DNA from 3 places in the Bradyrhizobium sp. SHOUNA76 genome. Region 2 is predicted to be linked to each of the others. Evidence: riboswitches for the same ligand, from Rfam matches in the RefSeq annotation. Region 2 holds a riboswitch; each other region holds the start of a gene.
What was found. Region 2 has a riboswitch for cobalamin ahead of MOV74_RS28840 (DUF1636 domain-containing protein). Riboswitches for the same ligand answer to the same signal wherever they lie in the genome.
Positions count from the first base shown of each region.

Region 1: it holds a riboswitch for cobalamin, as region 2 does, so the genes downstream of both, MOV74_RS16145 (TonB-dependent receptor domain-containing protein) here and MOV74_RS28840 (DUF1636 domain-containing protein) in region 2, are expected to answer to the same signal.
Region 3: it holds a riboswitch for cobalamin, as region 2 does, so the genes downstream of both, MOV74_RS32480 (energy-coupling factor ABC transporter permease) here and MOV74_RS28840 (DUF1636 domain-containing protein) in region 2, are expected to answer to the same signal.

Region 1 is NZ_JALBHA010000127.1:483-4,353, reverse strand. Features, by position in the region: gene MOV74_RS16150 (hypothetical protein) at 1-514, opposite strand, end outside; gene MOV74_RS16145 (TonB-dependent receptor domain-containing protein) at 562-2,799, opposite strand; cobalamin riboswitch at 2,914-3,127, opposite strand; gene MOV74_RS16140 (hypothetical protein) at 3,176-3,427, opposite strand; gene MOV74_RS16135 (hypothetical protein) at 3,577-3,786, opposite strand.
Region 2 is NZ_JALBHA010000400.1:479-5,963, reverse strand. Features, by position in the region: partial or broken gene MOV74_RS28850 (cobaltochelatase subunit CobN) at 1-1,852, opposite strand, end outside; gene cobW (cobalamin biosynthesis protein CobW) at 1,852-2,901, opposite strand; gene MOV74_RS28840 (DUF1636 domain-containing protein) at 2,898-3,272, opposite strand; cobalamin riboswitch at 3,366-3,586, opposite strand; gene cobO (cob(I)yrinic acid a,c-diamide adenosyltransferase) at 3,627-4,262, shown strand; gene MOV74_RS28830 (cobyric acid synthase) at 4,268-5,485, shown strand, end outside.
Region 3 is NZ_JALBHA010000526.1:306-4,176, reverse strand. Features, by position in the region: partial or broken gene MOV74_RS32490 (cobyrinic acid a,c-diamide synthase) at 1-429, shown strand, start outside; gene cobA (uroporphyrinogen-III C-methyltransferase) at 426-1,157, shown strand; cobalamin riboswitch at 1,203-1,422, shown strand; gene MOV74_RS32480 (energy-coupling factor ABC transporter permease) at 1,459-2,136, shown strand; gene cobF (precorrin-6A synthase (deacetylating)) at 2,177-2,926, shown strand; gene cobT (nicotinate-nucleotide--dimethylbenzimidazole phosphoribosyltransferase) at 2,937-3,871, shown strand, end outside.

The sequences.
Region 1 (3,871 bases), on a different contig from region 2:
GGCCGGCGAGCCAGACGGCGCAGGTCAGAGCGATGCGGGTCACGATGGCGGCGGTGAAGGCGCCTTCACCGCCGAGGAACGGCGTCGCGGCGAGCAGCGCGAGCTCGTAGGTCGCATAGGCAACAACCAACGTGATCGCCAGCATCAGCGGTGTGCGGCCCTGCGGCAGCGTGCGGAGCACGGTCGAAGCCACGGCAGTCGCGAGAAGCGCAGCGGCGCCGATGACAAAACCCCAGGCGATGGTGCTGCCATCGATCGTATAATGCAGCACGCCGAAACCGATGATCTGGTTCACGAGCCAGGCGCCGGTGACGACGAGCAACGCCGGGCGCGCCGGCAGCATTGCCGCGGCAACGACGGCGAAGGCCGCAAACGGCGTTGCGCAGGCGAAGGCAAAGCTTGCGAGCGCGCATGAGACCGTCAGCAGCGCAAAGCAGAACATCGGCGCAAGGCGCGGCGCGACCGGGTGAAGCCGGAAACGGTCGCCGTGAGACGGCTGGGTGTTAAGTGGCATGGGTGATCTCTTCTCGTTCGGATGCTCGTCCATTTCAGGGAATGTGATTAGAACGTGGCGCCGGCCTTGAGCAGATAGGTGCGACCGGGCAGCGGATAGGCGCTGAAGCGACCGTCCGTGAAGGTGCTTGCGATGGCGTAGTCGTAGTAGAACGCATTCAGCGCGTTGTTGACGCTGAGCGACCAGAAGTAGCGCTCATACTGGCCGCTGAGCTTGAGGTCGATCGTGCCGTTGGCGGGAATCGGCTTCTGGGTGCCCGCCTGATCGTTGTCCATGCGCCGCTCGCTCCAGAAGCGCGCGGTGGCATCGAGCACCAAATAATTCTGCCAGATGTTCCAGGTGACGCCCGCACTCGCGGTGTAGCGCGACACCAGCGGCACGTCATTGCCGGCCCAGACGCCTTCGCGGAAGACGGCGCGGGTGTAGGCCACGCCGGAGCGCAGCAGCAGAGCGTCGTTGACGCGATAAGACAGGCTGGTCTCCGAGCCGTAGCGGCGGGTCGGATCAAGATTGGTGTTGTAGAACAGGACCGGGTTGAAATGGACCTCGTTGGTGAGGTCCATCAGATAGAGACTGCTTTGCAGCTGCAGCCCGCCGCCCTTGATACGCAGACCGCCCTCGATGTCCTGCGAAGTCTGGGTCTTGAGCTGGAACGTTTGCGGGATCGCGGCGAAGGTCAGGGGATCGAACGAAGGCCCCGAGGACAGGCGCTCGTCCACGTCGGGCGTGCGGAACGCGCGCGCGGCGCGGCCGAACAGCGAGACCATGTCGTTGAGGCGATGCTCGGCCCCGAGATGCAGCGCATATTGGGTCTCGTTGCTCGTCAGCGGCAGCGCGCCGATGTCGGCGTTGAACGGCGCCGCCGGGTCGAAATTGTCGCGTGCCGCAAGACTGACGGTCTGCACCCGCGCGCCATAGGAGATGTCGGTCGTAGGCGCCACGCCCAATGTGTGCTGAAAATAGCCTGCGACCGTCTGCTGCCTGAGATCGTAATTGTGCCAGGAGGAGAGCCCCTGCCCGGCGCCGCGGTTCTGCTGAAAGCTCGCATCGTAATAGTCGATGCCGGTCAGGAGCTGCGACGGCATGCCGAGCATGAGGCTCTTCACACTGAGCCGCGGCGTGATCGACCACGTCGTCAGATGGGAATCGACATAGGTCGACGTGAAGAAGGCCGGAACCGGCACCGGGCTGGAGAAGAACGCGCTCTGCTGCTTCTTGTCGCGCACGCCGCCGTCGACGATGAGATCGACGCCGTTGACGAGGGTCTTGGTGAAGCCCGCTGTTGCGCTAAACCCCTGCTGGTTGGCGTAGTTGAACGGCGTGCTCGTCCCTCGCCGGTTGGTCTTGAGCTCGTCGAGGCCGATCGAGGGATCGACGGTGCGCCCGCCCGGCAATCGCAGCTCCTGATTGTCGCCCGTGACGGTGAGAAAAGCGGTCAGGCCCGGTGTTGAGTAATTGAGATTGCCGACGCCGTTTTGCTGGGAATAGCGATTGTTGTCGCGATAGCCATCGGTCCTGACGGCATTGCCATAGAACGAGGTCGACCACGGACCGGAATTGAGCGAGGTCGAGACGTTGCCGAGCCTGGCGTTGAACGAGCCGAAGCCGGCCTCGATGCGCGCGGTCACCGGCGGTCCGCCGACGCCGTTTTTGGTGACGATGTTGATCACGCCGCCGACGGCGTTGTCGCCGTAGAGCACCGCTCCCGAATTGCCGCGCGTGATCTCGATACGCTCGATGGAATTGAGCGGGATGGTGGAGAGGTCCACCTGTGCCATGTCGACGTCGTTCAGCCGCCGTCCGTTGACCAGCACCAGCGTGTTGGCGTTGGCAAAGGCGCCGAAGCCGCGCAGATCCACGCTGGTCTTCGCGCCGATCTGACCGCCATAGAACGTCGTGATCTGGGCGCCCGGGGTCTGCGTCGCGATGATCTCGGCTAGCGTCTGCGACGGCGAATGCGCGATATCTGCGGCCGTGATGACGGTCGTGGCGGCCCCGACGATACCGCCGTTGCTGGCGACAGCCTCGGAGCCCGAGCCGGATGAGCCGGCGCCATTGCCTGCCGGCGCGACATTCGCGGTTCCCCGGCGCTTCGTCGGCTCGCCGTCACCGATCGCCCTGGCGCGGGTGCGGTTCTGATCGTCGGGCTTGGTCACTTCGATCGGCGGCAGTTGCTCGGCAAGGGCCTGCTGGGCGAAGGCGGGGGACAGATCGAGCGAATGGAGGGAAACGGACGCGAGCAGGCCGGCGCTGAGGCGCCTGGCGGCAGAGACAAGACGGGACACGGTTGTAAACCTCGGTATGACGTCAGTGGCACGTCACAGCGAACGAGGTTTCACGGCAGAGCGATGGATTGCTCCGGTGAAACCAATGTCTGTACTCCCCGACCGACTTCTTCGCGTGTGACCACGGCTGACGGCAGGTCTCCTGGCTCGCGGGTCGTTACCTTACGTCGCCTTCCCAGGACCGAGATTCCCAGTGGCATAGGACGAAAGATTCACCGCTTACAGTTGCGGGGGCAGCCGTGGCGTTGAGACAAATCCCCGTTGGGACAATCCCGCACCACATTCCCTTTTGATCTCCGTGAGGAGAACCGTCACCGATCAACTTACGTGGCGTCACGCCGGGGAGTCAATCGACGGGCGGCTGTTGTCACCGCCCTCAGGTCCGCCCTCGCATACGCTGGGCCTGGGCCCAGGCGACAGCGACGTCGCGAGGCGGAGCATCGACGCGCTTGATCGGGGTCAGTTCGCCGGAGGCCGAGACGATCGCGGTTTCCTCGCGCCGGCAGCGCGTGCAGACAAAGCGGACCTCGTGCGGGGACGCCCACCAGCTCGACCGCTTCACATTGGCCGCCATCGGCCAGGCATCGCAATGCGAGCACGAGACCAGAAATCGACCGGGATCGAGCATACCCATTTCCATCGGACTCCGCGTCCTGCCGCCACCTTCAATGTTTAACCCAAGTGAATCGTTCCGGTGCCCAAGCACCGCCAGCTCCTGTTCCTTGGAAGCCGGCGATCTCGGGCTCGCCGTTCCCGGCCGCCACAGGCGTCAGGATCTCAGCGCGCGCCCTTGAGGGTGCAAGAGGTCGTGCAGGTGACCGTGGTGCCGCGATCGCACGATTTGCAGGCATTGACGCACTGGTTCATGTCGCGGGGATTGTAGCTGTAGTTCCGCATCGGGCAGGCCGACGTCGAGCCGGTGATGTCCTGCTCCTGATCGCAGGCCGCCGTCATGAGCGCGAATATGATCACGGCAACGAGGCGCATGTGATTGCCCTGTCAAGCATGGCAAATGACACTCGCGAGTCGCGCTGCACTGCAGCGACCCCGGCCTTCCAGCACGAGCAATCGC
Region 2 (5,485 bases):
GCGCAGGATCGAGACCGTCGGCGGTCGAGTATTCGTCGAGCAGACGTTCGAGCCGGCGCAGCCCTTCCGGCACCGCAGACTTTTCCAGCGGCGGCGGCAGATGGCCGATCGTCACGGCGCCGATACGCCGCTTGGCCTGCGCTGCCTCGCCGGGATCGTTGACGATGAAGGGATAGATGATTGGAAGATCGCCGATCAGGGCTTCCGGCCAGCACGATTGCGACAGCGCTACGGATTTTCCGGGCAGCCATTCCAGCGTGCCGTGTGCGCCCATGTGCAAGACGGCATCGCTGCCCTGTGCCCGGAGCCAGAGATAGAACGCGACATAGGCGTGACGCGGCGTGCGGGCGAGATCATGATAATCGGCATCGCGCGTCGTCGCATCGCCGCGCTCGGGCTGGACCGCGATAACAGACTGACCGCATTGGATCGCAGCGAAGTGGAACGAGCCGTCGCGACAGCTCGGATCATCCTCCGGCGCTCCCCAGGCTTGCGCGAGATCGTCCTGCAAGACTTGCGGCAGGCGCGAAAGCGCCGCGCGATAGTCGGCAACGCGCCAGGTCAGTTGCCGATTGAGCAGTGTTTCGCCGAGCGCACGGACCGGCGCAACATCGAAGTTGGCCTCCGCGAGATCAGACAACAACGCCTCGACAGACGCCAGCGCATCGAGACCGACGGCGTGCGCGATCTGGTGCGGGCGTCCCGGATAGTTCGAGAGCACGAGTGCCAGCCGCTTCTCGCCGGCGGGCTTCTCCACGAGGCGGCGCCAGGCCGCGACGCGTGCGGCGACCGCCGTCACACGTTCCCCATCCGGCCGATGTGCCAGATGCGAAAATTGCAGATCGGGATCGCGTTGCGCCGCCGACTTGAAGCTCACCACGCCCGTGAACAGCCGACCGTCGACCTCGGGCAGCACCACATGCATCGCGAGATCGCCGGGCGAGAGGCCACGCAGCGACTCCGCCCAGTCCTCGCGCCGCGCCGTGGAGAGTGCGACCTGGAACACCGGACACGATGCAGCATCGAACGCCGTCGTGCCGTCGTCGCTGAGGGCCGAGAACGCCGTCGCGTTGACGATCGCGGCCGGAGGATTTTGCGCGAGATAGGCGCGCAGCCAGTCGGCGACGCCCGCGGCCTTCAGCGAGGTGACGAACACGCCACAGGCGTCAAAGCCCTTCTCGCGCAGCGCCGCGATCAGGGCATCGACCGGGCCGGTGTCCGCGGCGGTGAGATAGGAGCGATAGAACGTCACCAGCGCGCGGGGCTTCCCCTCGCCACCCACCGGCGCGGCGATGACGCCGCGCGCGGGATCGTAGAAGCCCATCTCGGGCACGCTCATCTCGCCGATAACAGGACCGGCATAGAGACCCGAGGCCAATGCGAGCTGCGCAATCGCGGCTTGGGCGGCGACCGGCCCACCGGTGTCGCAGAGCACCTTGAGCCGGCGCAGCGTCGAGACCGGCAGAGTCGAATACGCATCGAGCCGCGTGTCGTCACGGCCATCGGCCGGCAGCACCGCCAGCACGATGTTGCGGTCCTTGGCGAGTTGTTGCAAGGCAGCCAGCCCATACGCCCAATAGGACTCCCCGCCGATCAGGCGCACCAGGATGCCACGCGCCTGCGACAGCGTGCGCTCGATATAGGTGTCGACCGACAGGGGGTGACGGAGCTCCGCGAGATTGGCAAGCCGCAGCGTCGGCAGGCTGCCCTGGCCGCGCCGCCAGCCGGCCGCGAACGCGGCGAGATCGGAATCCGAATACGAGAGCACCACGAGATCGGCCGGGTCCTGGCCGATGTCCCTTGGCGTCGCGGTCTCCTCCAGACCGCGGCTCTCGCGGAAGACGACGTGCATCAGATGCCGAGCCTTGAGATACCAAGTCCTGCCTTGATGGCGGCCTCATCGATATCGCCGTGCTCGCCGATCACGACGAGCTTTGAGTGCCTGTGACCTGCGCCCCAGGGCTTGTCGAACTGGTGACGCACGCGCTCGCCGACCGCCTGCAGCAGAAGGCGCATCGGCTTGCCCGCGACGGCGATGTAACCTTTCGCCCGCAGCACGTTCTGCTCGCGCGCCAGCTTCTGCACCGATGCGACCAACGCGTCGATGTCAGCCACTTCAGGCAGATCGATCACGACGGAGGCGAAATCGTCGTGCTCGTGCTCCTCCTCGCCGTCATGGTGCGAGGGGCGTGCAGCGAGATCGTTCTCGGCGGCGGCGCCGAGGCCGAGGATGAGGCGCGCATCGATCGCGCCGTCGGTGACAGGGAGCATCGGCACGCGCCGCGGCATCTCGGCGGTGATCGCGGCCTTGGCGGCTTCAATGCCGGCGGCGCCCGCGAGATCGGCCTTGGTCAGCAGCACGATATCGGCGCAGGCGATCTGATCCTCGAACACCTCCGACAGCGGCGTCTCGTGATCGAGATTCTCGTCCGCTGCGCGCTGCGCTTCGACTGCAGCCGGGTCAGGCGCGAAGCGGCCGGCCGCGACCGCCTCGGCGTCGGCCAGCGCGATCACACCGTCGACCGTGATGCGCGAGCGGATCTCCGGCCAGTCGAACGCTTTCAGCAGCGGCTTCGGCAGCGCCAGGCCCGAGGTCTCGATCAGGATGTGATCCGGTCGCACCGGACGCGCCAGCAGTTTTTCCATGGTTGGAATGAAATCGTCGGCGACGGTGCAGCAGATGCAGCCATTGGCGAGCTCGACGATGTTCTCTTCCGGGCAGTTGGCATCGGCGCAGGACTTCAGGATTTCGCCGTCGACGCCCTCGCTGCCGAACTCGTTGACGAGCACCGCGAGCTTCTTGCCGTTTGCATTGGTGAGCAGATGCTGGATCAGCGTGGTCTTGCCGGAGCCGAGAAAACCCGTGACCACCGTCACAGGGACTTTTGCGAGCGAGTTCATTCGGCGGCCTCCGGCACGACGGCAACAGGGGGAATGCGGGCAAGCGACTGCTTGCGGAAGATCTCGGGACGGCTGCGCCATGGCACGATTCCGTCGGGCGCCGCCGCATAGGCCGCCGCGCCCGCGACCACGTCCTGCGCGTTGGCATCCGAGAGGCGGCCATAGACATAGGACCAGCGGCCGGGCGCGCTGAGCGCGACCGAGCAGCCCTGGCTGCAGGCCGACAGGCATTCAACGGGAACCACATTGACGCCGTCGGGCACGCCGGCGTCGAGGATCGCACCATGCAGGCGTTTTCCGGGCGTCGTCTCGCCCTCGCCGGGCGTCTCGCCGGCACGGCAGGTGATGCAGACGTGAAGTGTGACGGTCATCGCCTCTTCCAGATAATAGCGGGAGGCGATGAGGCACACGGACCATTCCCCAGAAGGCCCGTTTCCCCGTCGCGGAACACCCCGTCCGCCGGTCCAAAACTCGTCCGCGCTGGCAGGTCTCCCGGCTTGCGGAGCAGGGTCTTGCCCTTCGATCCCCGCCTTCCCGATCCCAAAGGGAATCAGTGGCTTCGGGCATCTCTCCGGTCACGGTCGCGGGGGCGGCTGCAGTTTGGACCCAAATCTTGCCGATTCGGACCCTATCGCATTCCCTCTTCGCCTGTCATAGGACAGGAACCAACGCCGGGCCACCATTTGCCGGTGGCCGCCTCTTGTCAAGCCGAAGGACCGGGACCGATGACGCCTGAACCGGATACCCAAACAGCCGAGGAAACCGACGCCCGGCACGCCCAGAAAATGGCGAAGAAGAAGGCCGCCCGCGACAAGATCATGGCGACCAAGAGCGGCGAAAAGGGACTGATCATCGTCCACACCGGCGCCGGCAAGGGCAAGTCGTCCTCGGCCTTCGGCATGATCGTCCGCTGTGTCGCCCATGGCTTCCCCTGCGCGGTCGTGCAGTTCATCAAGGGTGCCTGGGATACCGGCGAGCGGCGCCTGCTGACCGGCCATTTCGGCGATCTCTGCCAGTTCCACGCGATGGGCGAAGGGTTTACCTGGGAGACGCAGGACCGCGCCCGTGACATCGCCGCGGCGCGCGCCGGCTGGGAGAAGGCCAAGGAGCTGATCCTCGACGAGAGCTTGCGCATGGTCGTGCTCGACGAGATCAACATCGCGCTGCGCTACGACTATCTCGATATCGCCGAGATCGTCGAATTCCTGACGACGCAAAAGCCCGCGATGACCCATGTCGTGCTCACCGGGCGCAACGCCAAGGACGAGCTGATCGAGATCGCCGATCTCGTCACCGAGATGACCCTGGTCAAGCATCCCTTCCGCTCCGGCATCAAGGCGCAGGCCGGCGTCGAGTTCTGAATTCGATGGCGCGCACATTGATGATCCAGGGGGCCGGCTCGGACGTGGGCAAATCGCTCATCGTCGCCGGACTCGCGCGCGCCTTCACGCAGCGCGGCCTGCGCGTGCTTCCGTTCAAGCCGCAGAACATGTCGAACAACGCGGCCGTCACCGTCGATGGCGGCGAGATCGGCCGTGCCCAGGCACTGCAGGCGCTCGCCGCCGGCGTCGAGCCGCACACCGACATGAATCCGGTGCTGCTGAAGCCCGAGACCGATGTCGGCGCGCAGGTGATTGTCCAAGGCAAACGTATCGCGACCGCGCGGGCGCGCGACTACGCCGCGATGAAGCCGTCGCTCATGGGCGCGGTGCTGGAGAGCTTTGAGCGACTGAAGGTGCGCGCCGATCTCGTGCTGGTGGAAGGCGCCGGCAGTCCCGCCGAGGTGAACCTGCGCAAGGCCGACATCGCCAATATGGGCTTTGCCCGCAAGGCCGACGTGCCGGTCGTGCTGGTCGGCGACATCGACCGCGGCGGCGTCATCGCCCAGCTCGTCGGCATCAAGACGGTGATCGACCCCGACGATGCCGCGATGATCCAGGGTTTCGTCATCAACAAGTTCCGCGGCGATCCCACGTTATTCAAAGATGGTTATGGGCTAATCGAAACGAAGACCGCCTGGCGCGGCCTTGGTGTGCTGCCCTGGTTTGGGCGCGCCGGCGAGCTGCCGGCCGAGGACGCACTGGGTCTGACCGACGCGCGAAAACTCGGTCAATGCAAGATCGCGTGCCTCGCGCTGTCGCGGATCGCCAATTTCGACGACCTCGATCCGCTCAAGCTCGAGCCGGGCGTCGATCTCGTGATGGTGCGCCCGGGCGAAGCGATCCCCGGTGACGTCAGGCTGGTCATTATCCCCGGCTCAAAGTCCACCCGCGGCGATCTCGCCTTCCTGCGGGCGCAGGGCTGGGACATCGATCTCTTCGCGCATCATCGCAGGGGCGGCCATGTGCTCGGCCTCTGCGGCGGCTATCAGATGCTCGGGCGCAGTGTCGCCGACCCCGACGGTATCGAGGGCCCCGCGGGCGACACGCCGGGGCTGGGGCTGCTGGACGTCGAGACGGTCATGAGCCCGCAGAAAACGCTGACGCGTGTCGCCGCCGTGCACGCCGCGACGGACCAGCCGATCGAAGCCTACGAGATCCACATCGGCCGCACCGACGGGCCCGATCGCGCGCGGCCATTTGCG
Region 3 (3,871 bases), on a different contig from region 2:
GGCGGCTATCCCGAGCTTCATGCCGGCAGGATCGCCTCCAATGCGCGCTTTCGCAGCGGCCTGCGCGACTTTGCCGAAACGCGGCCGGTGCATGGCGAATGCGGGGGCTATATGGTGCTGGGAACCGCGTTGACCGACGCGGACGGTATCCGCCATGAGATGACGGGCCTTCTTGGCCTCGAGACGAGCTTTGCCAAACGCCGCATGCATCTGGGCTACCGCCTCGCCGAACTCGCCGCGCCGATACCGGGCCATCAGGCCGGTGCGCGCCTGCGCGGCCACGAATTCCACTATTCGACGATCCTCGCCCAGCCCGACACGCCGCTGGCCGTGGTGCTTGATGCGACTGGCGCGGTCATCGCCGAGACCGGCTCGCGGCGCGGACGTGCCACCGGCACGTTCTTTCATCTGATCGCGGAGGACCGGTGAGCGGTTTTGTCTCCTTCATCTCCGCCGGCCCCGGCGATCCCGAGCTGCTCACGCTCAAGGGCGCCGCGCGGCTGCGCGAGGCCGACGTCGTGCTCTATGACGATCTTGCGTCGGGTGCGATCCTCGATCTCGCCCGGCCCGGCGCCAATCTCGTCGCGGTCGGGAAGCGGGCCGGGCGACCCTCGACCAAGCAGCACCATGTCAACCGTCTCCTGGTCGACTATGCCGCGACAGGCGTGCGCGTGGTTCGCTTGAAGTCGGGCGACGCCGGCATTTTCGGCCGGCTCGAGGAGGAGCTGGAGACGCTGCGCGAGGCGGGCATCGGCTATGAGATCATTCCCGGCGTCACCTCGGCCTGTGTGGCCGCCGCGCAAGCGGGCATTCCCCTGACCCGTCGTCATACCTCGCGCCGGGTGCAGTTCGTGACCGGGGCTGATGTGACGGGCGAGCTGCCGCCGAATCTGAATTGGGCTGCACTGGCCGATCCTGAAGCGACGACCGTGGTCTATATGGGGCGGCGCACCTTCCCGGGGCTTGCCGCAAAATTGATTGCGCACGGTCTCGCCGCGGATACGCCGGCGCTGTTCGCCGAATCCCTCGGCCGCCCCGACGAGCGGCTGGTCCGGACCACCATTGCCGAGCTTGCCGAGCAGCTTGCCCGCGGCGGCGCCGCATCCACGGCTGCGGTGATCCTGTTCGGCGCGCTGGCGGGGGATTATCCGTCGTGACGGCCGCGGTGGCCGTTCGCCCCTTGACGCCGGCTCCGCGAAAGGGGCACACAGGAGAGGCATGGTGCTCAACGCGGCGCAAAGCGTCGGAGCATAATCGGGAATGGGGGTGGGCGGACCAAGTTGCGGCGCCCAAAACCCCAGCCGCCCCCGCGACTGTAAGCGGTGAGGGGCTCCGAACCGCCACTGGGCCGAAAGGTTCGGGAAGGCCGGAGATCCCAGTGAACCGCGAGCCAGGAGACCGGCCCTGCACGTTTTGAGGCCAAGGCCGTCGGGTGTGACGGCAGGAAGGAATTGAGCCATGCATATCGAACCCGGAATCGTGACGGGCGCCAAGCTCGTGTTGAGTTACGCAACCGGCATCGCCGCAGGCGGCGTTGCCTTGAAACTTGCAGCCGAGACCGTGCGCGAGCAGGGCGTCGGCTCTTTCGCGGCGCGAACGCTCGCCACAACGGGCCTCGTCTTCACTTTCTTCCAGGTTCTGCCGCACTTCCCGGTCGGCGTCTCCGAAGTGCACTTCATCCTCGGCTCGACCTTGTTCCTGCTGTTCGGCGCGGCGCCTGCGGCCTTCGGCCTGGCGCTCGGCCTGTTGCTCCAGGGCGTGTTGTTCGAGCCGGCCGACATCCCGCAATACGGCATGAACGTCACGACGCTGCTGGTGCCGCTGTTCGCGATCCAGGCGATCGCCTCGCGGATCATTGCCCGTAACACCGCCTATGTCGATTTGAAGTATCGGCAGGCGCTGGCGCTCTCGACGACCTATCAGGCTGGCGTGATCGCCTGGGTGGCGTTCTGGGCGCTCTATGGCTCCGGTTTTGCCATGAGCAACCTCGCCAACATCGCGGCGTTCGCGGCCTCCTATGCGCTCGTCATCGTGATCGAGCCGCTGGCCGATCTCGCCGTGCTGGCGTTGGCGAAGTCGCTGCGTGGCGTCACCGCGCCAGGCCTCGTCACCCCGCGCCTGCATAACGCGGCCTGAGAGATCAGCGAGGGGCGGTATGCCGCCCCTCGCGCTCGCGATGCTCACGCTCTCCCTGATAGGCATCGGCTGCGGCGATCCCGATCAGCTCACGCGCGCCGCGATCCGCGCCATCAACGCGGCCGATCTCGTCCTGATCCCGCGCAAGGGAACGGCGAAATCCGACCTCGCCGATCTCCGGCGGACGATCTGCGCGGACGTGCTCACCAGCGACAAGACTGAAATCGCCGAGTTCGATCTCCCCGTGCGCGACGCCGGTGAAGCGGATTACCGCAAGGGCGTGGACGATTGGCACGATGCGGTCGCCGCGACCTGGTCGCAGACGATCGCAGAACATCTTGCAGGCAAGGGCAAGGTCGCGCTGCTGATCTGGGGCGATCCCTCGCTCTATGATTCCTCGCTGCGCATTGCGCGTCGGCTCAATCCCTTGCCGAAGATTGAAGTCGTGCCCGGTATCACCTCGATTCAGGCGCTGTGCGCGGCGCATGCGCTGCCGCTCAACGACATCGGCGAGCCCTTTTTGGTCTCGACCGGCCGCCGCTTGCGCGAGGGCGGCTGGCCGCAGGGCGTCGACACCGTGGTGGTGATGCTCGACGGCGACACGGCGTTCCAGTCGCTAGATTCAGCCGGGATTCAAATCTATTGGGGCGCCTATCTCGGCATGCCCGACCAGATCATCCTATCCGGCGCGCTGGCCGAGATCGGCCCGCGCATTGTCGCGGTGCGGCAGGACGCGCGCGCGCGGCACGGCTGGATCATGGACAGCTACATCCTCAAGCGCGCGCGTTAAGCGAGGCAGCATGCTCCCCGAATGGGTCTACCAAAAGTGCCCCGAGATCTCCGCGATCCATCGCGAGGCGGCGATGGCGCGGCAGGCGCAGCTGACAAAGCCGACCGGTGCACTCGGCCGGCTCGAGCAGCTTGCAATCGAGCTTGCAGGTTTGCAGGCGACGGAGCAACCGCGCGCCGCGCTTGTGCCGATCATCATCTTCGCCGGCGATCACGGCATCGTCGCGCAGGGCGTCTCGGCCTATCCGCAAGAAGTGACCATCGCGATGATGGCGAATTTTGCCGCCGGCGGCGCGGCGATCTCAGTGCTGGCGCGCGAGTTGGGCTCGAGCCTGGAGGTCGTGGACGCCGGGACGCTGGCGCGGGAGGAGATAGGCGGCATCGTCACCGACAGGCCGCGCCAGGGCTCCCGCGATTTCAGCGTCGAGGCCGCGCTCACACCTGCGGAGCTGGCGTTTGCCTTCGAGGCCGGCCAGCGCGCGGTTGCGCGTGCGGCGACCAATCAGCCCGATCTGCTGATCTTCGGCGAGATGGGCATCGGCAACACCACAACCTCGGCGGCGATCGCGGCGAGCCTGCTTGGCGTGAGTGCCGAGGAAATCGCCGGCAGCGGCACTGGGATCGATGCGGCCGGCCGCGCACACAAGGCGCGCGTGATCGATGCCGCGATTGCGCTGCATGGCGTTGCGGGTGCGTCGCCCGAAAAAATCATGTGTGCTGTCGGCGGGCTCGAGATCGCAGCGATCTCAGGCGCGATCATCGCGGCCGCGCAGCGCCGCATCCCCGTGCTGATCGACGGCTTCATCGTGTCGGTGGCAGCGCTCGCCGCAGCACGGCTGAACCCGTCATGCCAGCCGTTCCAGCTGGCCTCGCATCAATCGGCCGAGCAGGGGCATCGTCTGGTGCTCCGCGCGCTCAATGTGCAACCGCTGATCAGCCTCGACCT